DNA from 3 places in the Sagittula sp. NFXS13 genome. Region 1 is predicted to be linked to each of the others. Evidence: riboswitches for the same ligand, from Rfam matches in the RefSeq annotation. Region 1 holds a riboswitch; each other region holds the start of a gene.
What was found. Region 1 has a riboswitch for thiamine pyrophosphate ahead of thiB (thiamine ABC transporter substrate binding subunit). Riboswitches for the same ligand answer to the same signal wherever they lie in the genome.
Positions count from the first base shown of each region.

Region 2: linked by a shared signal. The riboswitch ahead of J4E08_RS02050 (YkoF family thiamine/hydroxymethylpyrimidine-binding protein) and the one ahead of thiB (thiamine ABC transporter substrate binding subunit) in region 1 are both predicted to bind thiamine pyrophosphate.
Region 3: linked by a shared signal. The riboswitch ahead of thiM (hydroxyethylthiazole kinase) and the one ahead of thiB (thiamine ABC transporter substrate binding subunit) in region 1 are both predicted to bind thiamine pyrophosphate.

Region 1 is NZ_JAGEMH010000002.1:504,320-508,812, forward strand. It holds gene J4E08_RS06790 (methyl-accepting chemotaxis protein) at 1-619, shown strand, start outside; gene aroC (chorismate synthase) at 620-1,723, opposite strand; TPP riboswitch at 1,815-1,925, shown strand; gene thiB (thiamine ABC transporter substrate binding subunit) at 1,961-2,938, shown strand; gene J4E08_RS06805 (thiamine/thiamine pyrophosphate ABC transporter permease ThiP) at 2,914-4,425, shown strand; gene J4E08_RS06810 (thiamine ABC transporter ATP-binding protein) at 4,412-4,493, shown strand, end outside.
Region 2 is NZ_JAGEMH010000001.1:428,209-432,701, reverse strand. It holds gene J4E08_RS02065 (ABC transporter permease) at 1-413, opposite strand, end outside; gene J4E08_RS02060 (ABC transporter ATP-binding protein) at 410-1,084, opposite strand; gene J4E08_RS02055 (hypothetical protein) at 1,081-1,680, opposite strand; TPP riboswitch at 2,238-2,343, shown strand; gene J4E08_RS02050 (YkoF family thiamine/hydroxymethylpyrimidine-binding protein) at 2,336-2,947, shown strand; gene J4E08_RS02045 (ABC transporter permease) at 2,993-3,754, shown strand; gene J4E08_RS02040 (ABC transporter ATP-binding protein) at 3,747-4,487, shown strand; gene J4E08_RS02035 (ABC transporter substrate-binding protein) at 4,484-4,493, shown strand, end outside.
Region 3 is NZ_JAGEMH010000005.1:118,118-122,610, forward strand. It holds gene thiD (bifunctional hydroxymethylpyrimidine kinase/phosphomethylpyrimidine kinase) at 1-285, opposite strand, end outside; gene thiE (thiamine phosphate synthase) at 282-896, opposite strand; gene thiM (hydroxyethylthiazole kinase) at 893-1,681, opposite strand; TPP riboswitch at 1,727-1,823, opposite strand; gene J4E08_RS12725 (hypothetical protein) at 2,057-2,299, opposite strand; gene J4E08_RS12730 (MFS transporter) at 2,425-3,654, shown strand; tRNA gene J4E08_RS12735 (tRNA-Leu) at 4,174-4,257, shown strand.

The DNA of each region.
Region 1 (4,493 bases):
TGTTGTGGCCTCCGAGGTCCGCGGGCTTGCGCAGCGAGCCTCGGAATCTGCGAACCAGATCAAATCTTTGGTCTTGAACAGCGTGGCGCAAGTGGAAGATGGCGAAAAGCTGGTGCAGAAGACCAGCGAAACCTTGACTGCAATCGTGGCAAACGTGACCGAAGTGTCGGAGATGGTTTCAGGCATCGCAACGCTTTCCAAAGAACAAGCGGGCGGCGTCGAAGAAATCAACTTGGGCATCGCAGAACTGGACAAGGTCACGCAGCAGAATGCCGCAATGGTTGGCGAAACCAGCACCGCAAGCCAGCAGTTGACGGTCGAGGCGACGCGGCTTGCCGATGTGCTCACGCAATTCACCGGAGGGGCGCAAATTGTCCGCCTGGATCCATCCCAAGTGCACGGCGTCCCGGAATTATTTGGCGACTTCGAGAAAACCGTGCCTGCCACCGCGCCACCAAAGCCGGCGGCCAAACCCTCGGCACCGGCTGCAAAAAATGATGACGGATGGGACACTTCACCGGCCCCGGCTAAAGCGTCGCCTGACCCGGCGGGCGCAAAAAGGGCCGTAAACGCGCCCGCGCCAGTAGGGCAAGGGGGCGGAGAGTGGGCTGATTTTTGATCAGCCGATCGTGCCGCCCGCGTCCCCGACCTGACCACGGTGCAGCAAGAGGTGATCCAGAAGAACGCAGGCCATCATGGCTTCGCCCACTGGGACAGCACGAATACCGACACAGGGATCGTGGCGACCTTTGGTAATTATTTCGGTGGCCTGGCCTGTCTTGGTAATCGTCTGCCGAGGCCGCAGAATCGAGGAAGTCGGCTTTACCGCAAAGCGTACAACTACATCCTGTCCGGTGGAAATACCGCCAAGAACGCCCCCCGCATGGTTCGATGAGTACACCGGCTGGCCATCATTCCCGAGGAAAATTTCGTCAGCGTTATCTTCGCCCGTTAACTCTGCTGCAGCCATGCCTTCGCCAATCTCAACGCCTTTGACCGCGTTGATCGACATCATCGCTGCTGCGAGGTCCGTGTCGAGCTTGCCATATATTGGCGCGCCGAGGCCCGCTGGTACGCCGCGTGCGACCACTTCGACAACAGCGCCAACTGAGTTGCCTGACTTGCGCAGGTCATCAAGGTAGCCGGCCCAAACTTCGGCGGAGACTGCATCCGGCGTCCAGAATGGGTTCTCTGAAATCTCGTCCCAGTCGAACCGGTTTCGGTCGATTTTGTGAGGCCCGATTTGGGTCATGTACCCAGTAATCTCGACCCCAGGCATCAAGGTGTTCAAGGCTGCCCGAGCGATCCCTCCAGCAGCGACCCGTGCGGCGGTTTCCCGTGCCGAAGACCGACCGCCGCCGCGATAATCCCTGACGCCATATTTCTGAAAATAGGTGATATCGGCGTGACCTGGGCGGAACTTCTCCGCGATATCGCCGTAATCCTTGGACCTTTGATCTGTATTCTCAATCATCAGCTGAACCGACGTGCCGGTGGTCTGGCCTTCAAAGACGCCCGAGAGGATTTTCACGGCGTCCGGCTCTCGCCGTTGCGTGGTGTATTTGTTCTGGCCCGGCTTGCGCTTGTCCAACCAATTTTGAAGCATCGCCTCGTCGACATTGATCCCCGGCGGCACGCCATCGACGGTCGCGCCAAGCGCGGGACCGTGGCTTTCGCCCCAAGTTGTGACGCGGAACAAGTGGCCGAAGGTGTTGAGGCTCATGGTCAGTCTCCTTTGCGCCGTGGTCTAGGGCACGGGCTTGCGCCGCTCAAGTGGTTTCGCCTTGCGCCCTGCGGGGTGTGGCCATAGCTTGTGCCCTACCTCGGGGTGGCGGAACAGGATCCGTCTGAGATTTGCGCAATCGCATCAACCCGTTGAACCTGAACCGGTTAACACCGGCGGAGGGAAGGTATCGGGACACCCGGATCTTGCCCTTTCGCCGCAGATTTGGAGATGTCCATGAAGACCTTCACATTTGCAGCGGGACTTTTGCTGGCCACCAGTGCGGTGGCGCAGGAAAACGTACTGACTGTTTACGCTCCTGACTATTTTACCTCCGAATGGGGGCCGGGTCCAAAAATCGAAGAGCTGTTCGAGGCGCAATGTGAGTGTGACCTACAGTTCAAACCCGGCGAATTGCTGCCGCGCCTGCTGCTGGAAGGTGATCGCACCGAGGCTGATGTGGTCATCGGTCTGAACACTGACGTGACCAAGAAGGCGCGCGAAAGCGGGCTGTTCGCGGAGCACGGCGTCGATCTCTCCAGCTTGACGTTGCCGATTGACTGGACCGATGCCACATTCTTGCCGTTTAACTATGGGCACACTGCTTTCGTCTACGACACGACGAAGATGGAAGCGCCAGCGTCCTTCGATGCCTTGCTGAATGCCGACGACGACCTGAGGTTGGTGATCCAAGATCCGCGCACTTCGGTTTCCGGTCTTGCGCTGGTCCTGTGGGTACAGGCAGTTTACGGTGACCAAGCGCAAGCCGCGTGGGCGAAGCTCGCCCCGAAAATCGTCACAGTGACAAAGGGTTGGTCTGAAAGCTACGGGATGTTCACGGACGGCGAGGCCGATATGGTCCTCTCCTATACGACCTCACCCGCCTATCACATCATCGCCGAAGGGGATGAGACCAAGAAGGCGGCTATTTTCCCCGAAGGTCACTATTTCATGGTAGAACTCGCGGCAAAAGTTGCCGGAACGGACCAGCCGGAACTGGCGCAGGACTTCATGGATTTCATCCTTGGCGAGGATTTCCAGTCGATGATTGCCACGGGCAACTGGTCGATCCCGGCGGCGCTTGATCAAAGTGCTTGGCCCGAGGGTTTCCAAAAGCTCGACCTGCCGGAAAGCGTGTTGTTTTACAACGAAACCGAGGCAGCGGCCCTGCGGGATGAGGCTATCGAAGCATGGCGCGCAGCCCTTTCGCAATAACCGCCGCGCTGACTTTGGCGGCGTTGACGCTGGGGCCCGTCGCCGTGGTTTTGATCCGGGCGGGGGGCCTGTCAGCGCTTGCGCCCGGTGATTGGCTGGCGCTGCGGTTTACAGTCTGGCAGGCCCTCCTGTCAGCTGTATTCAGCGTGGCTTTGGCCGTTCCGGTGGCGCGCGCGCTGGTGCGTCAACGCTTTCCCGGTCGTGCCGCGTTGGTAACCCTGATGGGCGCTCCATTCATTTTGCCAGTGATCGTCGCCGTCATGGGATTGATCGCCGTGTTTGGCCGTGCCGGGCTGGTGAACGACGTCCTTGGGGGGCTCGGTCTTCCGCTTGTGGACATTTACGGGCTTCACGGGGTTCTGCTGGCTCACGTCTTTTTCAACCTTCCTTTGGCAGTGCGCATGCTGCTCACCGGGTGGCAAGCGGTTCCTGGGGAGCGGTTGCGTCTTGCGACATCGCTGGGCCTGAGCCGCGCAGCCTTGTGGCGGGTGATTGACGGGCCGGTGATCCTGCGCGTTGCGCCGGGCGCGCTTGTGGTCATTTTTGTGATTTGCCTGACGAGTTTTGCCGTGGCTTTGACATTGGGCGGAGGGCCAAGGGCAACCACCGTTGAACTGGCGATTTACCAAGCCATGCGGTTCGACTTTGATCTTGGCCGAGCTGCCACGCTGGGTCTGATCCAATTGGCGCTTGGGCTCGGCGCGGGAATACTGGCGTTGAAAGTGACGCAGACAGATGGGTTTGGTCTGGGCCGTGACCGTGCGTTGGTTCGTCGCGATGGTGCGGGATGGCGGCGTTGGACGGATGGAATGTGGATTGCGCTCGCGGGCTTGTTTTTGCTCGTGCCGCTTGGCGCTGTGGTCCTGAGAGGCCTGCAAGGACTGATGTTGCTACGCGTGGACACTATCGTTGCCGCGGGGCATTCGGTGGCGGTGGCCGGCGCGTCGACGGTTTTATGCATGATCTGGGCCGTGGCGCTGGCCAACCGGCGAGGGGAACTGCTTGCCTTGGCCGCGATCACTGTGTCGCCTCTCGTGTTGGGCACCGGTCTTTTCCTGATGCTGAGACCCTTCGTCAATCCGTTCACCATGGCGCTGCCGGTGACAGCATTGGTCAATGCGTTGATGGGCCTGCCCTTTGCGCTTCGGATCATCACGCCACAGGCAGAGGCGTTGAAGACGGATTACGGGCGGCTGCGGGCCTCTCTGGGGTTGACCGGCTGGGCGTGGCTGCGTCTGATTTGGGTGCCGCGCTTGCGCCGCCCGCTTGGGTTTGCCGCTGGTCTGGTCGCCGCGCTTGCGATGGGGGACCTTGGCGTGATTGCCCTGTTCGCTGACCCGGATCGGGCGACACTGCCGTTGCAGGTCTATCGGTTGATGGGATCGTATCAGATGGAAGCCGCCGCCGGTGCGGCTTTGCTGCTGCTGGCGTTGTCACTCGGAGCGTTTGTGGTGTTGGACAGGGGAGGCCGGCTTGCTGAGGCTTGAGGAGTTGCGCATTGATATGGGGGGCGGAACACTGGATGCGGACCTGTCCATCGCACCGGGACGGCGCG
Region 2 (4,493 bases), on a different contig from region 1:
GCCTCCCCGAGGATGGCCATCTGCCGCCCCTCGGCCAGGGTCAGCCCGCGAAAGTCGAAGTAATCCAGCGAGGTGCCGACAATCCGCGCGCCATTCGTCTGGAAGGCCGTGTTGAGCGGGATTGGCAGGCCAAGACCACTGTCCCAGACGGCATCCTCGGCGGCGCGGGTGATCGGCTGCGCGCGGTCCTCGGAGAAATAGACCGCCCCCATCACAAGATCGAGCTGGCTGCCACGCGCGCCCAGCACCAGCGGCGTCGCCTCGGCCCGGCGCGTCAGGGCCTCTTCGGACCCGCGCAGCAGAGTCTGGGTCACCATCGGCACGGCAAGGATCAGCGCGCCCACAAGGATCAGCACAAGACTGCGCGCCCAGGTCCAGCGCAGGTGGGCGAAGGCGAGGAAAAGAGCGTTCAAGAGGTCTGCTCCGCTGGTTGGCGCAGGGTGGCGAAGTCGATCACCCGATCAAAGCGCGGCAGCAGATCGTGGTCGTGCGTCACGGCCAGCACGGTTGCCCCCTGTTCGGCGGCACGGGCAAAGAGCACGTCGAGGATGACTTCCTTGGTCTCGGGGTCGAGGTTGCCGGTCGCCTCATCGGCGAGGATCAGCCCCGGCTGCGTTATCAATGCGCGGCAGATGGCAACGCGCTGCTGTTCACCACCTGACAGCGCGTTCGGATGGCTTTTCAGGCGATGCGCGATGCCGCAGGCCTCGGCCAGTGCCTGCGCCCGGTTGCGGACATCGCGATCGAGCGTCAGGCCAAGGCCGACGCGATAAGGGTACAGGATATTCTCGAAGGCGTTCAGGTAATCGACCAGCGCGAAGGTCTGGAAGATGAAGCCGATCTGCGCCGCGCGAAACCGCCTGCGCCCGCCGTCATCCAGCGCGGTCAGATCTTGGTCCGCCACCTTCAAGGCGCCGGTGTCCGGCTGTGCGAGCCCGGCAACAAGGTTCAGCAGCGTGGTCTTGCCCGTGCCGCTGGGTCCGATGATGCCGACGTGCTCGCCCTTGGCGACGTCGAGCGCAGGCACGTTCAGAGCAAACCCGGCGCGCGGGTAGGCAAAGGTCAGGTCGCGTGCGTGGATCAACTCTCCTGCTCCGGTGGGTCGACCGGGGAGGTGTTGCCCGGCGCATCGGCGTTGCGCTCCAGCGTGCCAGCATCCGTGCGGTCCACGTCCGTCAGATCGAAGCCCGCGATCTTCCAGCGCCCATCCGCCACGGCGAACCGCAGATCCGCTGCGTAGGCGTTGCCGCGCATGTGCATGTGTTCGGCGTGACCCACGACCCCCAGCACCCGCCAGCGGGCCGAGATGTTCACTGTCTCGCCGGACGGTCGCGCGCTCATCCCCAACAGCGACACTTCGTGGATTTCCTGATCGGGGTTCAGGCCGCCCCCGGCCATTGCGCCCACCCGTTCGAGGTAGAGCTGCTCCAGCGCGTCCCCCGTGGCGACCTCGGCCAGCTTGTCGTAGATCGCGGCTTCCTCCGTCTCTCCGAAGGCGGTGTAGACATCGGCGAGGATGCCCGGCAGCAGCAGCGGGCTGTTCTGCGAGAATTCCTGCCGAGACATGGAGTCGGAACTGCTTACGTCGGACGTGCTGGACACAAGATAGGGCCAGGCCCCGACGCCCAGCCCGGTCAGAACCAACGCCCCCGCGATGGTGTTTCGAATGATGTCGCGCATGAGCCCTCTTCCCGTCCCGTCAGAGTGTAGAGCCCATGGGATCATGCGCAAGGTGTCTCCAACGCGCGGGCTTGGTCTGGGGTTGCAGAAAGACCGCCAAGCCGGATCGTGCCACACGCCCGGCAAACCGGTTTCGTTCTGTCGGCGGGGCGCGGTCAATCGTAGGGGCTGCCTTTTCCACGTCATGCGCGTTTGCATTGCTTTGCTCAGGTCGCCCTGCCCCCACACATCGCATGGGATGGTCCAAAGACCGCTTTCAAGGCTGTCCGGCCATTGTCTCCTGTTGGTTTGGGTGATGGGAACGGTCTTGCGGCCAGCACACGACCGGAAATCCGCGCGCCGTTCCGCCAGAAAGATTCGCGCACCCGGGCGAGAAAGCCCACCTCAGAGACGGCACCGACCGCGGCTCGCTTCAGTGACCCAATGTGTGGCCGCTTGCAGACCAACGCATGGCGAGCATGGCTGAGATTGTCTTCGTTCCGCGCGAGCAGGCAGGCGTTTCAAACTGATGTAAAGACACTCGCTTGACATCAAATGGCGGTTGAACAATGGTGCGCGCATATAACCGGGGGTGCTCCGAGCGGAGCTGAGATGCGCGACATGCGTGAACCCTTCACAGCTGATCTGGATAATGCCAGCGGAGCGAGGTGCTACCATGTTCATAGGCGCGCAAGTGTCACTTTATCCGATGACATCCGATTTCGTGGACGTCATCACCACCGGGCTGGACGCCCTGTCCCCCTATAAATCCGACCTGAGGATCGAGACCGACGACATGTCGACGCTCATGGTCGGCGCACCCGGACCGCTGTTCGACGCGATCCGGGACCTGTTTTCCGCCGCAGCCAAGCGGCCCGAACATGTGACCATGCACGTGACCCTGTCGCGCGGTTGCCCCGGTGAGCCGGATGACCCGAATTGCCGGTGCGACACGCTTGCGCGCGCGCAGGACCAGTCCTTGGCCGAGCGGCAGACACTGGCGGCGCACGCCGTCAAGGACGCGCCCGATATGGGTGTCGGGATAGATGTGCAATTCTCGCTCTATGTCATGGGCGCGGGTGGCCATATGGACGAAATCTATGGCTGCATCGACTTCCTGAAGGACAGCGGCACGTTCCTGCGGTCCAAGAATTTCTGCACGCGGTTGCGCGGTGATGCGGGCGCGGTCTTCGAAACGCTGCGCCAGGCCTTTCTGCGGTTCGGCCCGGCGGAAGGCCATGTGACCATCGACCTGACAGCCTCGGCCAACAGCCCCAGCCTCGGCTGAGCGGGCTGCCACACGCGGGCATCATGCGCCCGCGACAGGCTTGTCATGAAGTATCTTGGTCAGATCCTACCGGCCCTCGTGGTCATCTGCGTCTTTCTTGGCGGCTGGGAAGGCTATGTCGCGCTGACGGATGCCTCGTCGCTTGTGTTGCCCGCCCCGAGCGACGTCGTGAATGGGCTGTTGGTCGAGCGGTCCGCGATCGCGCGGCACGCGGCGGCCACATTGGGTGTCGCGGGCGTGGGCTTTGCCCTGTCGGTGCTGTTCGCTTTCGCCGTCTCCATCGTGCTTCACTTCTCGGGCTGGCTGCGCCGGGGGCTGCTGCCGCTTCTGGTCGCCAGCCAGACCGTGCCGATCGTCGCCCTTGCCCCGCTGATGGTGCTTTGGTTCGGCTTCGGCCTGCTGCCCAAGGTGCTGCTGGTGATCCTTGTCACCTTCTTTCCGATGGTGGTCAGCCTTGTCGCCGGCTACGCGAGCCTGCCGCGTCCGTTTCGCGATCAGCTGGTCTCCATGGGTGCGACACCGTGGACAGTCTATCGCCGGGCCACGCTGCCCTCGGCACGGGGGCATTTCTTTTCCGGGCTCAGGATTTCGGCGACCTATGCCATCGTTGCCACGATCTTTGCCGAATATGCCGGCGCGCGGCAGGGGCTCGGCATCTACATCCTGTCGGCAAAGAACAATTTCCGGGCGGATCTTGTGCTGTCGGCGGTGTTGGTGTCGGCCTGTCTCACGCTTGCGCTTCTGGCGATCATCCACGGGATCGAACGGGCCACGGGCCGCCGGTACCGGAGGAACGCGCATGCTTGAACTGCAAGGTCTTACGGTGTGTGCCGGGTCAGAACCGCTGGTCGAGGATGTGTCGCTCGACCTTGTCGAGGGCAGCCTGACGTGTCTGATCGGCCCATCAGGCTGCGGCAAGAGTTCGGTGATCAAATGGCTTGCCGGCGTTCTGGCGCCGGAATTGCAAACCAAAGGTGACCTGCATCTGGACGGCCAGACCGTCGAGATGCCGCATGACGCCATCGCATATCAGCCGCAGCAGGACACGCTTTTCCCGTGGCTCACGATTTGCGAGAACGCGCGCCTTGGGTTGGAAATCAGGGGGATGGCGCAACGCACGGCGCGTGACCGGGTGCGGCGTCTGTTTCCGGCGTTCGGGCTGGACGGCCATGAGGACAGCTTTCCCGACCAGCTGTCCGGCGGGATGCGCCAAAGGGCGGCCTTTCTGCGGACCATCGTTCAGGACGCCCGCATTCTGTTGCTGGACGAACCGTTTTCGGCGCTGGATGCGGTGACACGGTTACAGATGCAGGACTGGCTGATCGACCGACTGGCCGAACGCCCGCGGGCCGTCCTGATGGTGACCCACGACCTCTACGAGGCCACGCAAATGGCCGACCGCATTCTCGTCATGGCCGGCGGTCCCGGCCGCATCATCGCCGACATTGCCATTTCCACCCCGCGCGCAGACCGCAGCGAGGCCACGCTGGCCGACATCCGTTCGACCCTGAAATCCATGCTCTTGAAGGAAACCCCATGAAAATCA
Region 3 (4,493 bases), on a different contig from region 1:
GCCGTCCAATGCCTCGGCCACCACGGCCACGGTGGCGGCGTCGCCAAGCATGCCGATCTTCACCGCATCAATGCGAATGTCGTCCCGGAGCGCGGCGATCTGGGCGCGGATCATCGCGGGCGGTATCATGTCGACGGCCTGAACGCCGCGCGTGTTCTGCGCGGTCAGCCCCGTAATGACCGCCATGGCATAGCCGCCATTGGCCGATATGGCCTTGATGTCGGCCTGGATACCAGCGCCGCCAGAGGGGTCCGACCCCGCGATGGATAGAATATTGGGGATCATGTTTCGTTCCAGTTTTGCACAAAGGTTTGCGCGGCAGCCTCAGGGTTCGTGGCCCGAGAGATGGCAGAGACCACGGCCATCCCGGCGCAGCCCGCACGGCGGACCTGTGTCGCATCGTCTGGCCCCAGTCCGCCGATGGCCATGCAGGGCAGGGCCGTGCGGGACACGATGTCTGCCAACCCTGTCCACCCCAGCGGTGGCGCGTGATCCGGTTTGGACGCCGTGGCCCGGACCGGCCCGACACCCAGATAATCGACGCACCCCGGCGGCACGGCGGCTGCCTGCTCGGCGCTTTCGATCGAGAGACCAAGAATGGCCTCTGGCCCAATGCGGGCGCGGGCGGCACGTGGATCGCCATCGGACTGGCCAATGTGCAGACCTGCTGCGCCAATGGCGCGCGCGATCTCTGTCCGGTCATTTACGATCAGTTTCGCGCCAAGCGGTGACAGCCGGTCCATCATCTGGCACGCCAGATCGGCAAAGGCCGCATCGGCAAGGGTCTTGTGCCGCAACTGCACCCAAAGCGCACCGCCGCGCGCCGCCTGCTCGGCCTGCTCCAGCAGGGTCCAGGGTGCCTCGGCATCAGTGACAAAGCAAAGGGACGGGATCATGTCGTGCTGATCCGTGCGGCTGCGTCCAGATCCGGCCCTGTCATGGCGTAGAGCGCATCCAGAAAGGCAGGCTGGAAACTGCCGGGTCCATGTGCGGTTTTGGCAGCGATCTCTCCGGCGAGACCGTAGTAGGCCAGCGCCGCGACCGTGCTGTCAAAGATCGACCCGGAGGTGATGAACGCCCCCACCACGCCTGTCAGCGCACAGCCCAATGCGGTGACGCGTGTCATGATCGGGTCGCCATTGGCCACTCTGGCGGTGCGCGTCCCGTCCGTGACAAAGTCGATGGCCCCGGTGACCGCCACAACGCCGCCGGTCTTTGTCGCAAGGGCGTGCGCGGCCTGTTCGGCGGCCTCGACCCCATCAGCGGCATCCGCGCCCCGTCCGCGCGTGTCAGCGCCCGCCAGCGCGAGGATCTCTGAGGCATTGCCCCGGATCACTGTCGGCTTCAACGCGAGCAGCCGCTGGCCAAGCGCACGGCGCATTCCCGTCGCGCCAACGGCCACCGGGTCGAGCACCCAGGGCGTGCCATGATCCTGCGCCGCGCGCGCCGCCAGGACCATGCACTCCGCCCATTCCGCATCGAGCGTGCCAATGTTCACGGTCAAGCCCTGCGCAAGGCCCGCGAACTCACTGGCTTCTTCTTTGGCATGGACCATGGCGGGTGAGGCGCCCGCCGCCAACATGACATTGGCGGCGATGTTCATGGCGACATAATTGGTGATGTTCTGGATCAGCGGCGCCGTGGTGCGCATCGCCAAAAGGGAACGGGAGGGATCGGTCATCGCATCTCTTTCCTATTGGGCGGAGATGCAGAGAGGACCGCACAAGGCGACCGTCATACAACTTCCTCCGCCGGTATGAGCCGGTTCAGGTTCAAAGGGTGCTTCTCAACCCGGCGGATGCCGGATGCCCCTGTTGTGCGCTTTGGATTGCACATGTCTTTTGGAATGTCGATAGGCACGTCTCGCAGGGACCACCGGGGCGCGGGCTGTTGGCTGACCTTCGGTCGTTTTACCGCGATCGTCGTGCGCAGTTTTTTCGAGGGTAAGCGCGGGCAGGGGCGTCCCTCGCAATCGTCAACGGGACGGAGGGCCGTCTGGCGGTCGAGCGCGGAAGGCAGTGTCACGTTTCGGGCTGTCGGCCGGTGCGTCCCGGCATCAAAGATGCTGAAACCCTGAACGGAACGGACCATCGGGCACGAGGGAAAGCATTGCACCAAAGTCGTTCTTTGTGCTTTTCGAGCGCTGCACGATCATGGTTGCAACGACATTGAAAGACGCGGGGCTGTCCCCGCCGGGGGGGGCTTCGGCCTGTTCATGCGGGTGGTTGAGTTCGGACCTTGGGGGCATCATGATGAACGGGGCCAATGTGGCGGCTTTGACCTCGCGGCCTCCACACATTGAGGCTTGTCGAGCCGGTGCAAAAGCCCGACATGCTGGCGGGCACACCATGGGCCCCGACGACCATCGGCGGGGGCATTCTGCCCTGCGTCCGACCCGGGCAAGCATATCTGGAGGGAATGCCAATGACTGACGCTTCGGTGATGCCGCACGCCACGGGGCGCTGGCGGATGCTGGCGATCATTTGCGTCGGCGTTGTCGGTGTGCTTGCGACCTGGTTCTCGGCGACGGCCATCGTGCCCGAGCTGATCCGTGTCTGGCAGCTTTCTCCGGGGCAGGCGGCGTGGCTGACAAATGCCGTGCAATTGGGGTTTGTCGTGGGCGCCGTGGGCGCGTCTCTCGTCAACCTGCCCGACATCCTGCCCATGCACCGCCTGATGACCGGTGCGGCGCTTCTGGCGGCGTCGTCGAATGCTGCGCTGCTAGTGGTCGGCCCGGACACCGCGGTGATTGCCCGTTTCGTGACGGGCGTTGCGCTTGCCGGGGTCTATCCGCCGGCGCTCAAGCTCATGGCGACCTGGTTCGTAAAGGGCAGGGGCCTCGCGCTCGGGTTTCTGATCGGGGCGCTGACCTTCGGCTCCTCCATGCCCCATCTTGTGCGTGCAGTGGCCGATGGCGTCGATTGGCATTCGGTGGTCTGGGCCACTTCGGCCTCTGCCCTGGGTGGCGCGTTGATATTTGGCCTCTTTGTACGTGAGGGACCAAATCCATTTGGCAGAGCCACCTTCAACCCGCGCCAGTCCCTTACCGTCTTTACCGATCGGCCACTTCTGCTCGCCAACATCGGCTACTTTGGCCATATGTGGGAGCTTTACGCCATGTGGGCCTGGTTTCTCGCCTTTGCCGCCGCGGCAGAAGCGGGGGTGCACCCGTTCCCCTTCGGCTCTCCTTCGATGCTGAGCTTCGTTGTGGTCGCATCCGGGGTGATCGGGTGCCTTGCCGGGGGCTGGCTTTCGGATCGGATCGGGCGCTGCCTGACCTGCGCGGGCATGATGATCGTGTCGGGTGCCTGCGCGATGCTGATCGGTGTCTTCTTCGACGGGCCGCCACTTCTGCTTGCGCTGCTGGCGCTCCTGTGGGGCGTGACAGTCATCGGCGACAGTGCACAGTTCTCGGCAGCCGTGACAGAACTCGCCGACAGTGCCTTCGTTGGCACAGCGCTCGCACTCCAGATGGGGATCGGCTTTGGCCTGACGGTCGTTTCGATCTGGGCGCTGCCCATCTTTGCACAGTGGATCGGCGGATGGCAGTGGGCCTTTTTGTTCCTGGTGCCGGGACCGGTCGTTGGCACGTGGGCAATGCTCTCCCTTCGGGGCCGCCCCGAGGCACAGAAACTCGCGGGGGGCGCGCGCTAGGCAGGACTTTCGTGCGCGGGCTGAAGAGGCGGCAGAAAGTGTCTGGCTCAGGCTGCGGCGTCGGCAAAGGGCAAGGTTTTGTCGCGCTCCCAACCGCTTGGCGTTGAAAATCATCACCGTGTGTGGGTGCCTTTTCCGGTCCTTTGTTTGGGGGGCATTGCTGTTGGAAAACCAAAACAAAGGTGAAGCAGACCCACCTCAATCCGGCACACTGCGATGTGGCTGCGTGGGATAGTGACGCTTTCGTTGATACATGTACTCATTGATACATGGGTTCAGATTTCAGCGGGCGACTTGCCAAGCTGTGTGCGCGTGGATTTCTGGCGACCGGCGTCGGCGCGTGTTGCGGAACGAAGGCAGTGCAATGCGCCTCCCCTACGCTGACGGTGGCACAACAAGGCGGGTTCACAAACGCGGTGAAGCACATTTGCCGCTTCCAAGGCTGTCAAAGATCTTGACGATCTGAGGCGTTTTTCCTCTCGCACCTCGCGACAGGCTTTGCTATCTAACGCCGAATGTGCGGGTGTGGCGGAATTGGTAGACGCACCAGATTTAGGTTCTGGCGCCTTTGGCGTGGGGGTTCGAGTCCCTTCACCCGCACCATCTTGATTTCAAAGGAAAAGTTACTGAAGTGGAAACGCTGCGCTCAGATCGAGCGCCCGAGTTTGGCACTTTGTTAGCGCTTTCCGGTTTCGTTTCTGCTCTGTTCGCGTGCAGTCTGCGCCCTTCTGGAAGCTGCTTTCTGGTTCGCCTGGGCGGTATATTTCTGAACCATCGAGAGTGTCTTGTGGCCGGTCACGGTCTGGATGTCGCGTGTTTCGGCACTCATGAGGCACGAG